DNA from 2 places in the Zhongshania arctica genome. Region 1 is predicted to be linked to the other one. Evidence: predicted binding sites of a transcription regulator. Region 1 holds the regulator's gene; the other holds the start of a gene.
The links. The regulator sigma-54, encoded in region 1, starts transcription at its own class of promoters, with help from an activator protein. The targets are predictions, from matches to a motif close to TGGCACANNNNTTGCNNT.
Positions count from the first base shown of each region.

Region 1 (9,476 bases):
TCGAGTATTAGCAGAAGCTGGGCTGGGTGAGGCTTGTGTTATTGCAAGCTACGATCAGACAGAGCAGACGGCGCTGAGGCGACGGATGCCCGTTGCTCAGCACCGCCGCGTATAGATAGCAGTGTCAATCTTTGGCTTGGTGTTCCTGTAGTTCTTTTAAATACTGAAATAGTTTGCGTTTAGCGGCGGGGGGCTTGTTCGCTTTCGCGTCTTTGGCGATTTGTAAGACCAGCGTTCTCAGGCGTTGACGATCGGCGTCGGGAAATTGTTCAACTACTCCATCAATTGCCGGCAAGCCGCCGTCTGCAATCTCATCCCGTAAGGCCTCAAGATTGTGAAACGCTCTGGCGAGTTCGCGCTGACCTTCGTCGCGCCTAGCTAAACCAGCCTCAATCTCTGACAGATCAATGCCGCGCATTAGCTTGCCAATGTATTGTAACTGGCGGCGCAGCCCTTCACGACTGGTTAGGCGTCTCGCGGTGGCGATCGCCTCTGAGAGATGCTCGTCGTGAACTGGAATTTTTGCCAGCTCATTGTTACTAAGTTTTACCAGTTGCTCGCCTAGGTTTTGCAGTGCCTGCATTTCCTTTTTAACGGCGGTTTTACTTGGGCGTTCTAATTCTGATTCGGTCACAGTGCGATCCGTTTAGTTATCTAATAGTGTTTTTTGGTTTAACCATAAAAATAACTGGCAAGACCGAGAAATGATAAAAACCCAATCACGTCAGTGACGGTGGTCAGTACCACGCCGCCCGCCAAGGCGGGATCAATATTCAGTGATTTCATGGCCAGTGGTAATACCGCGCCAGCTAGTGCGGCGGTAATTAAATTGATAATGATTGCTGCACCGATAATGCCGCCCATCAAGGGGTCGTCGAACCACAGGGTAGTGGCCGCAGCCACAACAATAGCCCAAACCACGCCGTTAATAGCGCCGACCGCCATCTCTCGATTTATTAACCAGCGGCGGTTATCTGGGCTAATGTGACCCAGGGCCATACCGCGAATAACTACCGTTAGGGTCTGGGTGCCGGCGACACCACCCATACTAGCCACTATCGGCATCAAAACCGCCAGGGCAACGACTTTTTCGATGGTGCCTTCAAATAAATTAATCACCGCCGAGGCGATAAATGCGGTCAGTAAATTAATACCAAGCCATACAGCGCGTCGCGGTGCAGTGGTTAGAACAGCGGCGAAAGTGTCTTCGTCTTCGTCCAAACCGGCCATGCTCATTAATGAGTGATCAGACTCTTCTCGGATAACATCGACCACGTCATCGATGGTGATACGGCCAAGTAATAAGCTATTTTCATCGACGACGGGTGCGGATACCCAGTCGTGTCGTGCGAAGAGTGTGGCAACTTCGCGCGATGACATCCTTGCTGGAATGGGTTCCACCTCGGTATCCATGATCTCGCGAACCGTGACACTGGGGTCAGATACCAAAAGCTTACGCAGCGACAATACCCCGATGTACTGATCGTTGCGGTTAACGACAAGCAGACTGTCGGTCATTTCTGGCAGCTGTTCGTGGCGGCGCAGATAGCGGAGCGCAACATCAAGAGTGATATTTGGCCGGACGGTGATAGTGTCGGTGTTCATCAAACCACCGGCAGTGTCCTCGTCGTAGGACATCACATGCTCGACTCGAATCCGATCTTGGTGATCCATGGAGTCGAGGACTTCGCGAATTACTCGGTCGGGTAATTGCTGGAGGATATCAGCGATATCATCCGCTTCGAGCCCTTCGGTAATAGTCGCGACTTCTTCCGCGTCCATTTGGCGCAGGAACTGGCTCTGAACTTCATCGTTAAGATGCTGGAGAATGTCGCCTTCATTCTCAATATCGATGAGCTGCCACAACACACTACGAATTTTGTGCGGCGTTGATTCTATTAAATGGGCTGCATCGGCGGAGGGCAAACCGTTTAACATGCGGCGAATTTGCAGGAAGCCGCCAGACCCCAAGGCGTCGTTCAGGGTTTTTAGCTGGCTCTCGGTTTGAAGCTTGTCAGCAGTCTGGGCCATACCTATCCCTAGCCTGAGCCGTTAAGTGGAAGAAAGTCTGAAGCGATTATCCTTTAAAGTGATGCCTGCAACAATCGGCAGCACCGAGCTAGCAGCACAAATAAGTCATATAAGACGTATTATTCTGCCTCGCCGAAACGTTGAGAAATAATATCGAGTACCGCAGATAGGGCTGCCTGTTCATCTTCGCCATCACATCGCACGGTAATCTCGGTACCCTTGTTTGCGGCCAACATCATGACGGCCATAATGCTCTTGCCGTCGACAGACTTGTCTCTGACACCGATTTGAATACTGGAGCCAAAAGCGCCAGCTGTGGCTACTAATTTTGCAGCTGCACGGGCGTGCAGGCCGAGTTTATTGATGATTATTATATTAGATTCGACCATCGTGGTTACTCTGATTACTGGAGTTCGCGATGGCGAACTTGCAGGTCTGGATAGGCAGTGCGTAGAGCCTTGGCAAGGGTTTCAACCATATATACTGAGCGGTGTTGACCGCCGGTACAGCCAATGGCAACAGTGAAGTAGCTACGGTTACTGGCCTCAATCTTCGGCAGCCAGTGTTGTAAATATTGGAGGATGTGGTCGTGCATCAGACGGACATCTTCTTGACTGCTGAGATAATTTTGGACTTCGGCATCTTGCCCAGTGAAGGCGCGCAACTCTTCTCGCCAGTGGGGGTTGGGGAGCATGCGGAGGTCATAAACAAGGTCGGCATCAATCGGTAGGCCGCGTTTAAACCCGAAGGACTTCAGCTGTATCGCCAGTTTGCTTGCATCTACGCCCAAGATGCGATCACGGATAGCTGCCCGCAGCTCATGGACGGTCATGTCGCTGCTGTCGATAGCCAGTGATGCTTCGACTACGATGGGTTCAAGCAGCGCGGTTTCGAGCTTGATCGCGTCCGCCAGCGGTAAGGAGTCTGTGGTTAGTGGGTGCCGCCGCCGTGTTTCACTGAAACGCTTAATCAGCTTGTCGTCGCCAGCGTCTAAAAATACGATACGCAGGCGGGCATGTTTTTTAACCTCGTCGCAGAGTGATTTAAAGCGTGCGAGTTCACCCGGGGAGTTGCGGGCGTCAATACAAACCGCAACCTGCTGATGAACTTTTAGAGGGCTTTGCGACAGCTCTCTAACCAGCTCCGGTAATAGTGATACCGGCAAGTTGTCGATGGCGTAGAAGCCCTCATCCTCTAGTTGGTGAAGGGCCGTACTTTTTCCCGATCCCGAGCGTCCACTAAGAATGATGAGTTCCATATCAGCTTGCTATCGCGCGTTTGAAAAGGGTGTCGCTGTCTTCCGCGCTGCGTAAGCTATTGCGGAAATCGGGATCATTAAATGCTGTGGCTAGTGCGCCAAGAACCTTTAAGTGCTCGTCGTGGGCTTCCGCAGGGACGATAAGCGCAAATATAAGATCAACGGGCGCGTCGTCCACGGCTTCAAAATCAATAGGCTGTTCTAGCTTGAGCAGCATACCTGTGATGCTGGTACAGCGACTGCTGCGGCAGTGCGGAATGGCCACGCCATGGCCAATTCCAGTGCTGCCTAAACGTTCGCGGGCGAGCAATTCATTGAATAACTCGTCAGCGTTAAATTCGGGATTGTCGGCGGTAATACCGGCGGCAATATATTCTAGTAAGCGTTTCTTACTGGTGACGGACGCACTGTATTCAGTGCGTCCGGTAGTGAGTATTGATTCAAGTGTCATGATAGTTACTTGTTTAACTGCGTTTGGAACCGAAGGCCTTAGCGGCCCAGCGATTTCTCTTTGTGTTTAATTAATTGACGATCAAGCTTGTCGGTTAGACTGTCAATTGCCGCGTACATGTCTTCTGATTCACAGGTTGCAAATAAATCTGCGCCGGCAACATGCACCGTCGCCTCGGCCTTTTGAACGAGTTTTTCTACCGTCAGAGTGACGTCAGTATTGGTGATATTGTCAAAGTGTCGCTGCAGTTTTGTCAGCTTATTGTTTACATAATCGCGGAGGGCGGGGGTAACGTCTACGTGATGACCACTTACAGTAATCTGCATAATTTGCTCCTTCATCGCTTAAAAATGCTGGCGCCTCGCGGCGAGTCGCTGCTAGCAGTGATCCTTAGATCACTACATTATACTAGTCGCTTCCGCTCATTTGAGGGCGGAATAACCAGTGATTCTCTGTATTTTGCAATGGTACGCCGCGCAACTTGAATACCCTGTTCGCCAAGCAAGTCTGTTATTTTACTGTCGCTTAAGGGTTTGCGAGGGTTTTCTGCGGCCACCAATTTTTTAATTAAGGCGCGTATCGCCGTGCTTGAGCACTCGCCGCCAGTATCTGTAGATACATGGCTTGAGAAAAAGAATTTTAGTTCAAAAATACCGCGTGGCGTGTGCATGTATTTTTGCGTGGTGACCCGCGAGATGGTGGATTCATGCATACCGACGGCTTCGGCAATGTCGTGCAATACGAGTGGCTTCATTGCCTCTTCGCCATATTCAAGAAAGCCGCGTTGGTATTCGACTATCTTGGTCGCTACTTTCATTAGGGTTTCATTGCGACTAATAAGACTTTTAATGAACCAGCGTGCCTCTTGGAGATTGTCGCGAATATAGTCATTATCACTGCTATTACTGCTTTGGCGAGCCAGTGACGCATATTGGGCATTTATTTGAATTTTGGGCGCAATGTCTGGATTTAGTTCTACTAACCAGCGACCTTCTTTTTTGCTAACAAAAACATCGGGAATAACGTATTCAGTGTCGTCGCTGCCAATCGCGTTACCAGGAGTGGGGTCTAGTGATTGGATAAGTTTTAAAATATCGCGCAACTGCTCTTCTTTGAGACGACAGCGGCGCATAATTTGGTTGTAATCGCGGTTGCCCAGTTGTGCCATATACTGGCTAACTACTAGGCAGGCTTCTTCAGCGTAAGGCGTATTCTGGGGCAGCTGTTTGAGCTGGATTAAAAGGCATTCCTGCAGGTCTCTGCCGCCAACGCCAGGCGGATCAAATTGTTGGATGAGGTGTAAAACAGCGTTCACCTCTTCAATTTCTATCGCATCGCTATTAAAACCTTCTACCAGTTCCTCTGGGCTTACCGTCAGCCGGCCTTTTTCATCGATGGCATCGATAATCGCGGCGGCGATCATTTGGTCAATATCAGATAAGCGGCTCAGATTGAGCTGCCAGCGCAGGTGGTCTTGAAGTGAATCTGAGCTGGAATTTCGATAATCGTTGTTGTAGTCATTGTCTTCGCCCGAGGCGCCGCTGCCCGAGCTACTGCCACTGCCGCTGGTTTGGAATACGTCATCCCATTGGCTGTCGACCGGCAGGTCTTCGGGAATGTCGCTGCGCTCTGCCCATTCAGTATCTGCTTCAGGCAGAGGCGCTTCTATCTCGTTGTCACTGGCTTTTTCAGGTTTTTTGGGTTCGGCGGAAGTCGGTTCGATATTGACTTCTATGTCGCCGTCGTCATCACTGATTTCCAGTAGTGGGTTAGAATCTAGCGCTGATTGAATTTCTTGCTGAAGGTCTAAAGTGGACAGTTGTAATAGACGAATTGCCTGCTGCAGCTGGGGTGTCATTGTCAGGCTTTGGCCGACTTTTAGCTGTAGCGATTGTTTCATAGGCGGTGACTTCTACAACGTGAATTAAGTGGTAATGCGAACGAAATTTCGTTCTACCGGCACGTGATATGCCTCTATGTCAGTGTAGTCGCGACACGGTTTCCCTGCAATACCTGTGCCGATTCATTTATACAGAACAGTACTTACAGCGTAAATTTGTCGCCGAGGTAAATATCACGAACGATCTGGCTATTGAGCACCGCTTCGGCGTTGCCTTCGGCCACAATGCGCCCCTCGCCGACAATATACGCCTTGTCACAAATATCCAGTGTTTCGCGGACATTGTGGTCGGTGATCAATACCCCAATACCCCGAGCTTGCAGGTGCCGAATGATATTTTGAATGTCGTTTACCGAAATAGGGTCTACCCCTGCAAAGGGTTCGTCGAGCAGTATAAAGCTAGGCTCGGTCGCCAGTGCGCGGGCAATCTCCACCCGTCTGCGCTCGCCGCCAGACAGCGCCATTCCTTGAGACTTACGAATGTGGGTGATGTGGAATTCTTGTAGTAGCGCTTCAAGCTTGTCTTTGCGCTGGCTGCGATTGAGATCTCGGCGGGTTTCAAGAATGGCCATAATGTTGTCAGCAACGCTGAGTTTGCGAAAGATCGAGGCTTCCTGGGGTAAATACCCCACCCCGTGTTTGGCGCGCCCCTGAATAGAGAGTTTGGTGAGGTCGCTATCATCGAGTTGAATCGTGCCGCGGTCGGCGTTCACAATGCCAACGATCATGTAGAAACAGGTGGTTTTACCCGCCCCATTTGGTCCCAGTAAGCCGACAATTTCACCGCTGCGAATAGTGAGGGATACGTCTTTTATGATTTCGCGGCCTTTATAGGCCTTGGCGAGATTCTTAGCTTGTAGAACAGGCATGGCTAGTTAGCGTCCTTTGGGGCAGCGGTTGCATTGGCATCTTCTGGCGCTTGCACAATGGCCGCAGGGCTGATGTCTTTTTGTGCGGCTTGGGCGTCGTCAGGCACCGCCTGAGGTTGCAATGTCATTTTGACTCGATTTTCTTTGTCATTGCTGCCGCCATCGGCGATAACCATTTGTTTGCGGCCGCTATACACCACTCTATCCCCCGAGATTTTCGAACCCTGATGGGTGATAGAAGCATTTCTTTGAAGCAATATTTCCTCTTCTTGCAGGCTATATTCGATGCGCTGGGCGGTGGCAATAACGACACCTTCGTCAGCTCGGGGTTGCTGTTCAAAGTAGGCGGGTGTGCCCTCGGCGATGACTTTTTCGACCTTGCGGTCGGATTCAACGATGGTGAGTTTATCGGCGCGAATTTTTAATGAGCCTTGGCTCATATTGACGTTGCCGATGTAAATGCCCTGATTTTTCTCGTATACCGCGCGATCTGAGCTTAGGTTGATCGCCTGTTTACGGTCATCGGGAAGGCTGAGTGAATATTGACTTACACTGAGCAAAAGCGCGGCACCGAGTGCGGCTTTAGTAGGGTTCATAGCGACCTTTTACCTGATTTAGCAGTTCAACGCGCTCATCCTTCAGGCTTGCTTGCATGCCAATTGAGTGTGTTTTGCCATTACGTAATTTGAGAGTAAGTGCCAGCGGCGTACTTACCTCACTGTTTTCGAGATTTATATTCAGTGCTTCGGTGCTTATTTCTGCTTGGCGTATGAGGTCTTTCACCACCACGGTATCGGTGAGGATGAGTTTGTCGCCATCTTGCGAAAGCTGCCCGGATAGCGCGCTCGCAGTCCATGGCCGCTGTTCGGCGATGTTACCGATGTAGAAGGGTTCTTTTAGGCTAACCGAACCATCGGAAATTAAACGCTCTGCACTGCTGGCGCGCCATTGGTAGGCAATGTCGCCATTGGCGCTGTATTTTATTCCGTTTACGTTGCTGAGGTGCGAGTCGGCATCGGCGACGGCTTTAAATTCACCGCTAATACTCAACTTGCCGCTTTCGCTATATTGGGTCAGATAGATCACTGTCCCGGCGAACGCGGTAAAAGCGGAGAGCAGCGAAAGTAGCGTGAAGACGTTAAAGCTTTTCATATTCAAAGATATTGCTCTAAGGCGTCGTTTAGTTTGCCTTGCGCTTTTAAGATCAGTTCGCATATTTCTCTGACTGCGCCGCTGCCACCTGCCGCTTTAGTTTGCCAGTCGGCATGCCGTGCGACGTAGTAGTGACCATTGGCTACGGTGATGCCCAAGCCCGCCTGGCGGATGGCTGATAAATCTGGGAGATCGTCGCCAACATAGGCTATTTCTTCAAAACTGAGTCCGAGATCATTGCGCAGCTCTTCAAGAGCGACAAGTTTGTCTTCGCGGCCCTGATAGATCAAATCAATTTTTAGCTCAGCTGCGCGTCGTTTAAGCAGCTCGGAACTGCGGCCGGTAATAATGGCGGGTTTGATGCCGGCGTCGCGCAGTAGCTTTATGCCCAAACCGTCAAGAATACTAAAGCCTTTGATTTCTTCGCCGCTATTTCCAAAATAAAGACTGCCATCAGTGAGTACGCCGTCGACGTCCATAACCAATAGTTTGATGGATTTTGCTTTCTCGATAACACTTTGCATCAGTTCTGTATTCTCTAAGCAACGCCTGCCTTGAGCAGGTCGTGAGTATGGATGACGCCAACGGGTTTGTGGTCAGCGTCGACTGCTACCAAAACAGTAATTTTATTATCTTCCATGATACGCAGCGCTTCTGCTGCCATGGTTCCCGGGCGAATAGTGCGGCAGTTGCGAGTCATAATGTCATCAATTGGACTGCTATGTATATCTATGCCGCGATCAATGGCGCGGCGCAAGTCGCCATCAGTGAAAATGCCAATGAGTGCTCCCTTAGCATCTACCACCGCCGTCATACCCAGGCCTTTGCTGCTCATTTCTAGCAGTGCTCTGCTTAAGGCGCAGCCTAATTGAACCGAGGGTATCGACTCGCCGGTATGCATAATGGTATCTATTTTTAGCAGTAGGCGCCGGCCCAGCGCGCCGCCAGGGTGAGACATTGCGAAGTCGTTGGCAGTAAACCCGCGGGCTTCTAGTAGAGCGATAGCCAGTGCATCACCCATCACCAAAGTGACGGTGGTGCTTGACGTAGGAGCGAGATTTAGCGGGCAGGCTTCTTCTTTAACGCCCACGTTTAAATGCACGTCGGCAGTGATCGCAAGCTCTGAAGCCGGGTTACCCGTTAGGGCGATAACGGGTACGGCGAGAAGTTTCAGCAAGGGCAGAATAGTAATGAGTTCAGCGGTAGTGCCTGAATTAGATAGGGCGATGACAACGTCGCCTGCGGTGATCATGCCCAAGTCACCGTGGCTGGCTTCGCCGGGGTGAACAAAAAATGCTGGGGTGCCAGTGCTCGCGAGGGTGGCCGCAATTTTATTGCCGATGTGGCCGGACTTGCCCATGCCAGTCACCACCACGCGCCCCTTGCATGACAATAAAATATTGCAGGCGCGCTCAAAGCTTTCGTCTATGCGATCAGCTAAGACACTTACCGCGTCGCGCTCCATGTTGATAACACGTCGCGCGGAACTGATAAAATTTGGATTGTTGGTCACTCAGAGTACCCTGATTATTTGTGCCGGCCGTTAAGCTGGGGCTAAGGTTGTGTATGATAATTTCCAATGTGACAAATTAACAGGTTTAGCTTACGTCCGAATTGGGATTCATTAGCGTAAAATGTAGTCGAAGTTCGCAGTGGCCGTTGTTTTATCGGTAATGATGGACAGATAAAAATTAAGGGGATGGTATGTTCAAAAAAATAGCAATCGCAGTATTCATGGTATTTGGCCTGCTTTCGCAGAGTTTTGCCGCTGACAAGGGTCCCCATGAAGTGGTGGCCAACACCACTAAAGAATTG
Region 1 covers NZ_JBFRYB010000001.1:1,231,822-1,241,297, forward strand. Annotated here, with positions in the region: gene AB4875_RS05590 (carbon-nitrogen hydrolase family protein) at 1-115, shown strand, start outside; gene yjgA (ribosome biogenesis factor YjgA) at 125-634, opposite strand; gene mgtE (magnesium transporter) at 673-2,031, opposite strand; gene AB4875_RS05605 (HPr family phosphocarrier protein) at 2,151-2,420, opposite strand; gene rapZ (RNase adapter RapZ) at 2,435-3,289, opposite strand; gene AB4875_RS05615 (PTS sugar transporter subunit IIA) at 3,291-3,740, opposite strand; gene hpf (ribosome hibernation-promoting factor, HPF/YfiA family) at 3,779-4,066, opposite strand; gene AB4875_RS05625 (RNA polymerase factor sigma-54) at 4,144-5,640, opposite strand; gene lptB (LPS export ABC transporter ATP-binding protein) at 5,784-6,509, opposite strand; gene lptA (lipopolysaccharide transport periplasmic protein LptA) at 6,512-7,105, opposite strand; gene lptC (LPS export ABC transporter periplasmic protein LptC) at 7,092-7,661, opposite strand; gene kdsC (3-deoxy-manno-octulosonate-8-phosphatase KdsC) at 7,664-8,185, opposite strand; gene AB4875_RS05650 (KpsF/GutQ family sugar-phosphate isomerase) at 8,200-9,126, opposite strand; gene AB4875_RS05655 (MlaC/ttg2D family ABC transporter substrate-binding protein) at 9,366-9,476, shown strand, end outside.

Region 2 (9,476 bases), on a different contig from region 1:
TTGCCTTGGCGGGCCTACCTGCCGCGTATGGTGCGAGCAGTATGTGAAGGGGTGAGTAAATGAGTAGTGATAGCGAGTTTGTGCCGCTGAATATTGCGGTATTAACGGTTTCAGATACCCGCGATGAAAACAGTGATAGCTCAGGTAAGTTTTTACTTGAGGCGCTGACGGGTGCAGGTCATTCACTTGCTGACAAACAGATAGTAAAAGACGATATTTATCAAATTCGAGCGGTGATGTCTGCGTGGATCTACCGTGAAGATGTTCAAGTAGTATTGGTGACGGGTGGCACGGGCTTCTCCGGTCGGGATTCGACACCAGAGGCGGTTTCGGTGTTATTTGACAAGCAGATTGACGGCTTTGGCGAAGTGTTCCGTGCTAGGTCTTTACAGGAAATTGGATCTTCTACGATTCAGTCCCGCGCCTTAGCTGGTCTGGCAAATAATACCGTTATATTTTGTGTGCCGGGCTCCACTGGTGCGTGTAAAACGGCTTGGCATGGCGTTATTTGTGAGCAGTTAGATAGCAGGCACCGTCCATGTAACTTCGTAGGTGTTCTAAAAACCCGCCAAGATATGGAGGCTTAAGCGTGGCCCTACGTTCTGTTGATGAGACTCTGCACTATCTTTTGGCGGACGCCCAAAAAAGGGGCGGCGAGTCGCGAGATTTAGCACAGTGCTTGGGCGCAGTGTTGGCGGCGGATGTGCTGGCCGAAAGTAATGTTCCGCCGGCTGATAATAGTGCGATGGACGGCTACGTGCTTCGTTTTCAAGATTTGGTGCAAGGTGTCGCCATGCCGGTGAGTCAGCGTATTCCCGCAGGTATGGTTGGTGAGCCCTTGCTCCCGGGCACCGCTGCGCGGATTTTCACCGGTGCATTTATTCCAGCGGGCGCTGATACGGTTGTGGCTCAGGAGGACTGTGAGCAAGGCGACGGTGTGGTAACGGTAAATATCCCTGCAAGGAAAGGGCAGCATATTCGCCCTCGCGGACAAGATATATCATCCGGGCAGTTGTTGTTGAGGGCGGGGCATCGTCTTCAGGCTGCCGACTTAGGTCTGTTGGCCTCTCTAGGTCTTTCCCATGTCGCAGTTTCTGCGCCCATTAAGGTCGCACTGATGTCGACTGGCGATGAATTGCGCGAGCCTGGTGACTCGCTGGAGCCGGGTCAGATATATAATTCTAATCGTCCAATGCTCGCCGCAATGATTCGCGCCCTGGGTTGTGAGGTGATTGATCTCGGAATTGTGGCTGATGATCCGGGCGTGACAAAAGCGGTATTATTACAGGCGCGTGATAGTGCTGATGTGGTTGTCAGTAGTGGCGGCGTGTCGGTGGGTGAAGAGGATCATGTGAAGGCACAGGTCGAGGCCTTGGGCGAGTTACAGCTTTGGAAGCTAGCTATAAAGCCCGGTAAGCCACTGGCGTATGGGCGCTTGGGTAGTGTGCCTTTCTTTGGCTTGCCTGGGAATCCGGTGTCGGGCTTTGTTACATTCTGTTTGTTGGTTCGGCCCTACTTACTGGCAATGCAGGGGCTCGTTGATCCGGTAGCGCCGCAATGGCCGGCGTGTGCCAATTTTGACTGGCCTAAAGCGGGCAGTCGCCAAGAATATTTGCGAGCGCGAGTCACACCGAGTGCGACGGGTTTGCTGGTTGATATTCATCCGCAGCAAAGCTCCGGCGCTTTAACGTCGGTGTCTTGGTGTAATGCTTTGGCTGTTATTCCGATAGGTAAGACTTTGCAGCGCGGTGATTGCGTCGAGATAATATTTTTGCGGGATTTAAGCTAGAAAATAAAAGATTTGTTTGAGCTTGCCATGAGCAGGTTCACGGCAAGCTCAGCGTATTTAAGCGGTGTAGCGCTTAAATACTAGGCTGGCGTTGGTGCCGCCAAAACCAAAGCTATTAGACATAATGGTATTGAGTGTGACGTTTTCTTGTTTGCTTGTCACAATTGGCACACCTGCGGCTTCATCGTCTAGCGTGTCGATATTGGCAGATGCCGCGATAAAGTTATGCTTCATCATCAGCAATGAGAATATCGCCTCTTGAACCCCTGTTGCGCCAAGCGAGTGGCCGGCTAGGGATTTAGTCGAGCCGATGGCGGGGATCTTTTTGCCTTCATAGGCCTGCTTAACGGCTTTGAGTTCTTGCATGTCACCGGCGGGGGTGGACGTGCCGTGAGAGTTGATATAGTCAATTTCAGTGTCCACGCCCAGTAGTGCTTGGTGCATGCAGCGCGCAGCGCCTTCACCGCTGGGAGCAACCATGTCATAGCCGTCTGAGGTGGCGCCGTAGCCAACCAGCTCGCCGTATATTGTTGCGCCGCGTGCTTTGGCGTGCTCGAGTTCTTCAAGGACCACCATGCCCGCACCGCCGGCAATAACAAAGCCATCACGGTTGGCATCATAGGGGCGCGAGGCGCATTCAGGGGTGTCGTTATACTTTGTAGACAGCGCACCCATTGCATCAAATAAGCAGCTCAGAGACCAATGCTCTTCTTCGCCGCCCCCAGCAAAGACGATGTCTTGCTTGCCGAGTTGGATTAGCTCTGCGGCGTTGCCGATGCAGTGCGCGCTCGTTGCGCAGGCGGACGATATTGAGTAGTTCACACCTTTGATTTTGAATGGTGTGGCAAGACAGGCAGATACAGTGCTGCCCATGGTCTGGGTGACACGATAGGGCCCAATACGCTTTACGCCGCGGGTGCGCAGGATATCTGCTGAGTCAATCAGGTTAGCTGAAGACGCGCCGCCTGAGCCGGCGATAATGCCAGTGCGCACATTGCTTACTTGGTCTTCTTCTAAGCCTGAGTCAGCTATCGCTTCTTGCATGGCAAGGAAGGAATAGGCCGCGGCATCACCCATAAACCGAAATTGCTTGCGGTCGATGAGTTCTTTTAGGTTGAGGTTTTTTATAGAGCCGGAAACTTGGCTGCGAAAGCCCATTTCTTTATAGGTTTCGTTGAAGGCTATACCCGATTTGCCTTCCTGTAGTGAGCTTAATACTTCGGCTAGATTATTGCCGATGCTGGAAACAATACCCATGCCGGTTACGACAACACGTCTCATCGAATACCTCGTCTTATTAGCTTGTGATAAATTTATTAGATTAAATTAAATAGTTAGAAGCTAGCGTCGTCTTTGAACAAGCCCACGCGTAGATCTTTTGCTGTGTAAATGACTTTGCCATCGACAGCGACTTCGCCATCGGCAATACCCAGTACCAGTTTGCGCTCAATCAGGCGTTTGTAATTGAGAGTGTAGGTAACGAGTTTAGCGTCAGGTAGTATTTGGCCGGTGAATTTTACTTCTCCAGCTCCTAGCGCGCGGCCTTTACCGCTATTGCCGCGCCAGCCTAAGTAGAAGCCGACTAACTGCCACATGGCATCAAGACCGAGGCAGCCGGGCATGACCGGATCGCCGATAAAGTGGCAGTCGAAAAACCATAAATCAGGATTTATATCTAATTCGGCAACCAGCACACCCTTGTCGTAGGTGCCGCCCTCGGTGCTAATATGTGTGATACGATCCACCATTAGCATCTTGTCAACTGGGAGTTTCGGATTGCCGGGGCCAAAAAGCTTGCCGTTCCCGCAATCGATGAGTTCTTGTTTGGTAAAGCTGTTTTGATGAATTAAAGACATGAGGTCGAATTATCACCTTAAAAAATGTTGCGCTTATCTTAGCACGAAGGATTTAGATGGCACATTAAAATGTCAACATTGGCGTGAACATTGCTGTCATACCTATGTCATTATTTATAAGTAAAAGAATGATTCTTGCTTAGTGAAGTGGCTGTATGGAGAATGACAGGTAGTCTATCTACAGCCTCAAGGATCCGGGCGGTGTCCGGAATGTATTAAAGGAAATATTATGATTAGAAAATGTCTTTTCCCCGTGGCGGGTTACGGTACTCGCTTTTTACCAGCAACCAAATCAATGCCCAAAGAAATGCTGCCCATCGTAAATAAGCCCTTGGTGCAATATGGTGTTGAAGAGGCGATCGATGCCGGCTTAAAAGAAATTGCTCTGGTAACCGGCCGCGGTAAACGTGCCATTGCCGATCATTTCGATATCAGTTACGAGCTGGAAAGTCAGATTGCCGGCACTAGTAAAGAGCGGTATCTGGATTGTATTCGCAATGTGCTTGATAAGGGCACATTTATGATGACCCGCCAGCGCCAAATGAAGGGCTTGGGTCATGCGATTTTAACCGGTGAATGCCTGATTGGTAACGAAGCATTTGGCGTTATTTTGTCCGATGATTTGTGTCTTAACCACGACGATGAAGGCGTGATGGCGCAAATGGTTAAACTCTATAATCAGTTCCGCTGCAGTATTGTCGCCATCCAAGAAGTACCTTTGGAAGACATAGAAAAATACGGTGTGATCGCTGGTGAGGAAATGGGCGATGGCTTATATCGCGTGAGTTCTATGGTTGAAAAACCCAAGCCAGAAGATGCGCCGACTAATATGGCCGTCATTGGGCGGTATATTTTAACACCGGATATTTTTGATATTTTGCGTGATACCCCACCCGGTAAAAATGGTGAAGTGCAATTGACCGATGCGCTGATGACACAGGCAAAAAATGGCTGTGTCTTAGCCTATAAATTCCGTGGAAAGCGGTTTGACTGTGGCAGTGTGCCTGGCTTTATCGAGGCCACAAACTATGTTTACGAAAACATTTACTCAGAGGGTTCAGCGTGAGCAGTAGTGAAATAACATGCTTTAAGGCCTACGACGTTCGCGGTCGAATTCCGGATCAACTAAATGAAGATATCGCCTACCGTATAGGCCGCGCTTTCGCTGAGGTCATTCAGCCTAAAAAAGTGGTAGTAGGTCACGATATTCGTCTTAGCAGTGAATCGATTAAAGCGGCGCTGACAAATGGCTTGCTCGATGCTGGTGTGGACGTTTATGACATCGGTTTGTGTGGCACCGAGGAGATCTATTTTGCGACTTCTCACGCCGGCATGGATGGTGGTATTGCGGTAACGGCTAGTCATAATCCCAAAGACTATAACGGCATGAAATTTGTGCGTGAAGAGTCTAAGCCGATCAGTGGTGATACCGGTCTGTTTGATATTAAAAAGCTGGCTGAGAAAAATGATTTTGCAGTATCTGGCGTGCGCGGTAGTTTGCAGGCATTGGATACCTCTACGGCCTATGTCGAACATTTGCTGAGCTATGTCGATGTGGCTGCGCTGAAGCCGCTAAAAATCGTGGTTAATGCGGGTAACGGCGGCGCTGGTCGGGTTGTCGATTTATTAGAGCAGCGTCTGCCATTTGAATTTATTCGGGTGCACCACGAAGCAGATGGTAATTTCCCCAATGGCGTTCCCAACCCCTTGCTGGTGGAAAATCGCCAGCCGAGCATCGATGCGATTAAAGCCCATGGCGCTGATTTAGGTGTGGCTTGGGATGGTGATTTTGATCGCTGCTTCTTCTTTGATGAAACAGGTGATTTTATTGAGGGTTATTATGTTGTCGGTTTATTGGCCGAAGCATTTCTGCTGAAAAATCCCGGAGCGAATATCGTTCACGACCCGCGGCTAACCTGGAATACCATCGCTATTGTTGAAGAGGCCGGCGGCAAGGCCGTGCAGTGCAAAACTGGTCATGCCTTTATCAAAGAGCGTATGCGCATTGAAAATGCGGTGTATGGTGGCGAGATGAGCGCCCATCACTATTTTCGCGACTTCGCTTTTTGCGATAGCGGCATGATTCCCTGGTTGCTGGTAACACAGCTGATGTCGATTAAGTCAGCGAGTTTGTCGTCACTGGTTGAAGAGCGCGTTGCGCTATTTCCCTGCAGTGGTGAAATTAACCGTGAGGTTGAGGATGCCAAGGCAGTAATCGCATTGATTGAAGAGAAGTATAAGCCCGCTGCGGCGGCCGTTGATTTTACTGATGGCTTGAGCATGAGCTTTGAGGGCTGGCGCTTTAATGTGCGCATGTCAAATACTGAGCCGGTAGTGCGCTTGAACGTTGAAAGTGATGGCGACTTTGCGCTGATGGAAGCTAAGACGGCTGAGCTTTTGGCTATGTTGTAATTTTTTATTAGCGATAAAAAAAGCGCCTTCGGGCGCTTTTTTTTCGAGACATTTTTGTGTTGTTAGCCGTATCTAGGTGGCTTGGGCTTTTTTATAGCGGGCAATCAGTTGCGCTGTAGAGCTGTCTAGTGAGCTGGTGTCATCGCCCGATAGTGCGCCCATCAGGGTTTGACTGATTTGCTTGCCTAGCTCAACGCCCCATTGATCAAAGGGATTTATGCCCCACACAAAACTGGCGGTAAATAAACGATACTCGTAAAGGGCAAGCAGGGCGCCAAGTGCGCCGGCGTCCAGCTGATCCATTAGGATAGTGGTGCTGGGTCTATTGCCCAGCATCGCTTTGTGTTGGGCTAACGGCTTGGCTTCGTCCGTTGCCATGCCGCCACTGACAAGTGCGTCTTCAATCTCGGCGGCGCTTTGGCCTTGCATTAACACTAGGCTTTGGCTGAAGCAATTGGCCACGAGGGTTTGGTGCTGCTCGCCAATAGGATTGTGGGATTGCAGGCTGGCGATAAAATCGCAGGGAATGGTGTCGCTGCCTTGGTGTAAAAGCTGGTGGAAGGAATGCTGGCCATTGGTGCCCTCGGTTCCCCAAATAACGCCACCGGTAGTGTATTCAAGTACCTCGCCATCGCAGCTAACAGATTTACCTGCGCTCTCCATAAATAACTGCTGGAGATAGATTGGCAATAATTTCAGGTGATGTTCGTAGGGTAAAACGGCCTGTGAGCTGATGCCCCATGCATTTCGGTACCAGACATCCAATAGTCCTAGGATCACGGGTACATTTTGTTCTAGCGGCGCTTGTTCAACGTGTTGATCGACGTCGTGGCCACCTGCTAGCAGCGCTCTGAAACTGTCCATGCCTGAAGATAAAGCAACCGCGACGCCAAAGGCCGACCATACTGAAAACCGGCCGCCGACCCATTCCGGTACTTTGAGAATTAAGTCATCTCGAATACCGAAGGCCTTGGCAGATTCCGGTTTTGAGGTGACGGCCACAAAGTGCGAGTCGACATTATTGAGCTCTAGTTCGCTGCGCAGCCATGCGCGTGCGCTATTGGCGTTGCTGCGGGTTTCTTGGGTGCCGAAGGATTTGGATGCCACAATAAAGAGCGTGGTTTCTGCGGGCACGGCTGCTAGGATTTCAGTAATGACGCTGGGGTCAATATTGGCGGCGAAATGGGTTTTTAACAATGGCGCAGTTTGGTTCGAGAGTGCGTCGCAGACTAGGCGTGGGCCAAAGTCGGAGCCGCCTATGCCGATATTAACAACATCGGTAAAGGCTTTGCCACTTGCCCCGGTCAGCTTGCCGCCGTGCACGGCGGCGACTAAATCTGCCATGCCGGCATACATTGAGTCGATAGCCTCGTCATCGCTTTGGCCCGTGACCGCCCAGCGGCGCAGACTTGGATAATTTGTTGCGCGGTTTTCGGTATTATTGAGATGAGCGCCCGCTCTTAAGGCAGTAAATTGCTCGGGTATTCCTCGGTCGCTAGCCAATTTGCAGAGGGTTGCGAGTATATCGCTGTCGATATGATGTTTGGAGTAATCGACAAATAGAGGTCCAAGGTCAGCGCTGTAGTTTGCGGCGCGATTGGGGTCGTCTTGAAAGCGCTGCGCTAAGGGGGTGCTGATGCTGTGCTGGGCAAGAGTCTGTAGCGTTGATCTGATGTTGGCGTTGTAAGCCAGTTTGGCTCCTTGGTCTGACGTGCTACTCACAGTGTTCCCTCTGAAAGATCTGTTTACGCAGGGCTAGTCTCACCCTCCCCGTAATATCGTACAAATTGTAGCGGCTTCGGGGGTGGATTGTAATGCGCTGGGGGCTTAACTGCGCCTAGAAAGCGCTATTGCGGTGAGTTTTTCTAGTGCGTCGCGATAGGGTGAATCTGCAAATGGTGCCAGTGCGGCTAAGGCGGCTTTAGTATAGCGCTGCGCTGCGCTATGGCAGTAGGCTAAAGCGCCGCTAGTGCTAACGGCGGCTACGATGTCGTCAAGTTGTTCGGCGGTTTTGTTGCTGATGGCGTTACGCACCAACTGCTGCTGGTATTCATTGCCATGTTGCAGAACGTAAATGAGCGGTAGGGTTGGTTTGCCTTCGGCAAGATCATCGCCCACATTCTTGCCGGTTTCTTCCGGGTCGCCCTCGTAGTCGAGAATGTCGTCAATGAGTTGGAATGCGATGCCGAGGTTTAGGCCGTACTCATACAGCGCATCTTGGTGCTGGCTTGCGTTGCTAATAATCGCCGCGCCGCCGCAGGCAGCGCCAAAAAGGACGGCCGTTTTGCTGCGAATAACGTCGAAATAGGTCGCTTCACTGGTGTCGGCGTTGCCTGCCCGGCTCAGCTGCAATACCTCGCCTTCGGCAACGGTATTAGTGGTACTGGAGAGCAGCCCCATTAGGGGTAGGCTGCCAATCTCGACTAGGATTTCAAACGCTCGCGAGTACAGGAAGTCACCGACTAATACGCTGGGCGCGTTGCCCCAGTTGGCGTTCGCCGTTGGCCGCCCGCGACGCAGAGCGGAAATGTCGACAACGTCATCGTGAAGCAATGTTGCGGTATGGATGAACTCGATGACCGCCGCTAAACGAACGTGTTGCTGGTCAATCTTGCCAATTGCGCCGGCGCAAAGAAGCGTGAGCAAGGGGCGCAGGCGTTTGCCTCCCGCATCGACGATATAGTGGCCGATGTTCTCTACGAGTGGCACTTTGGAGTGCAATTGTTCGATGATGAAGTCGTTGACCGCGGCAAATTCGCTGTCAACGATCTTGCGGATCTGTTGCATGGTTACGACAATACGTATGGCGGAGTCGGTTGGCATCGTATGAGCGAAGCCGCGGGCTGTCAAGGTTTCTGCAACAGTCCGTTTTGGGGGTGTTGTTATATTTTCTAAAACTGCGTACAATTCGCGCCCCTGAAAGCAAAACCGTGCAGCCCCTTAATGGTTAAGTGGCAGTGACGGTGCCTGGACTTGTCCCGGTGTGTTGTGCGACAGCACAAAACACTCGGCCGAAACAAATTATTGCAAGCAGGCTCTTGGAGATTATGCTCATGTACGCAGTTATTGAAAGTGGTGGTAAGCAGCACCGTGTTATCGAGGGCGAAACCCTCAAGCTCGAAAAAATTGAAGTTGCCACTGGTGAAAGTATAACTTTTGACAAAGTGTTGATGGTTAAAACTGGTGAAGAACTGAAAATTGGCGCACCTTTTGTTGAGGGTGGCAAAGTGACCGCGGAAGTAATTTCGCAGGGTCGTCACGCCAAGGTAAAAATTGTTAAGTTTCGCCGTCGGAAGCACAGCATGAAGCAGGCTGGTCACCGTCAGTGGTTCACCGAAGTGAAAATCACTGGTATCAGTGCTTAAGGAATTTAGGAGAGACTCATGGCTCACAAGAAAGCTGGTGGTAGTACTCGTAAC
Region 2 covers NZ_JBFRYB010000002.1:20,537-30,012, forward strand. Annotated here, with positions in the region: gene AB4875_RS16035 (sugar nucleotide-binding protein) at 1-63, shown strand, start outside; gene moaB (molybdenum cofactor biosynthesis protein B) at 60-587, shown strand; gene AB4875_RS16045 (molybdopterin molybdotransferase MoeA) at 590-1,789, shown strand; gene fabB (beta-ketoacyl-ACP synthase I) at 1,847-3,070, opposite strand; gene fabA (3-hydroxyacyl-[acyl-carrier-protein] dehydratase FabA) at 3,124-3,645, opposite strand; gene galU (UTP--glucose-1-phosphate uridylyltransferase GalU) at 3,875-4,711, shown strand; gene AB4875_RS16065 (phosphohexomutase domain-containing protein) at 4,708-6,057, shown strand; gene pgi (glucose-6-phosphate isomerase) at 6,130-7,779, opposite strand; gene AB4875_RS16075 (polyprenyl synthetase family protein) at 7,885-8,844, opposite strand; gene rplU (50S ribosomal protein L21) at 9,111-9,422, shown strand; gene rpmA (50S ribosomal protein L27) at 9,441-9,476, shown strand, end outside.
Region 2: a site for sigma-54 is predicted at 3,725-3,742, ahead of galU (UTP--glucose-1-phosphate uridylyltransferase GalU). Genes of this name have one in related genera too.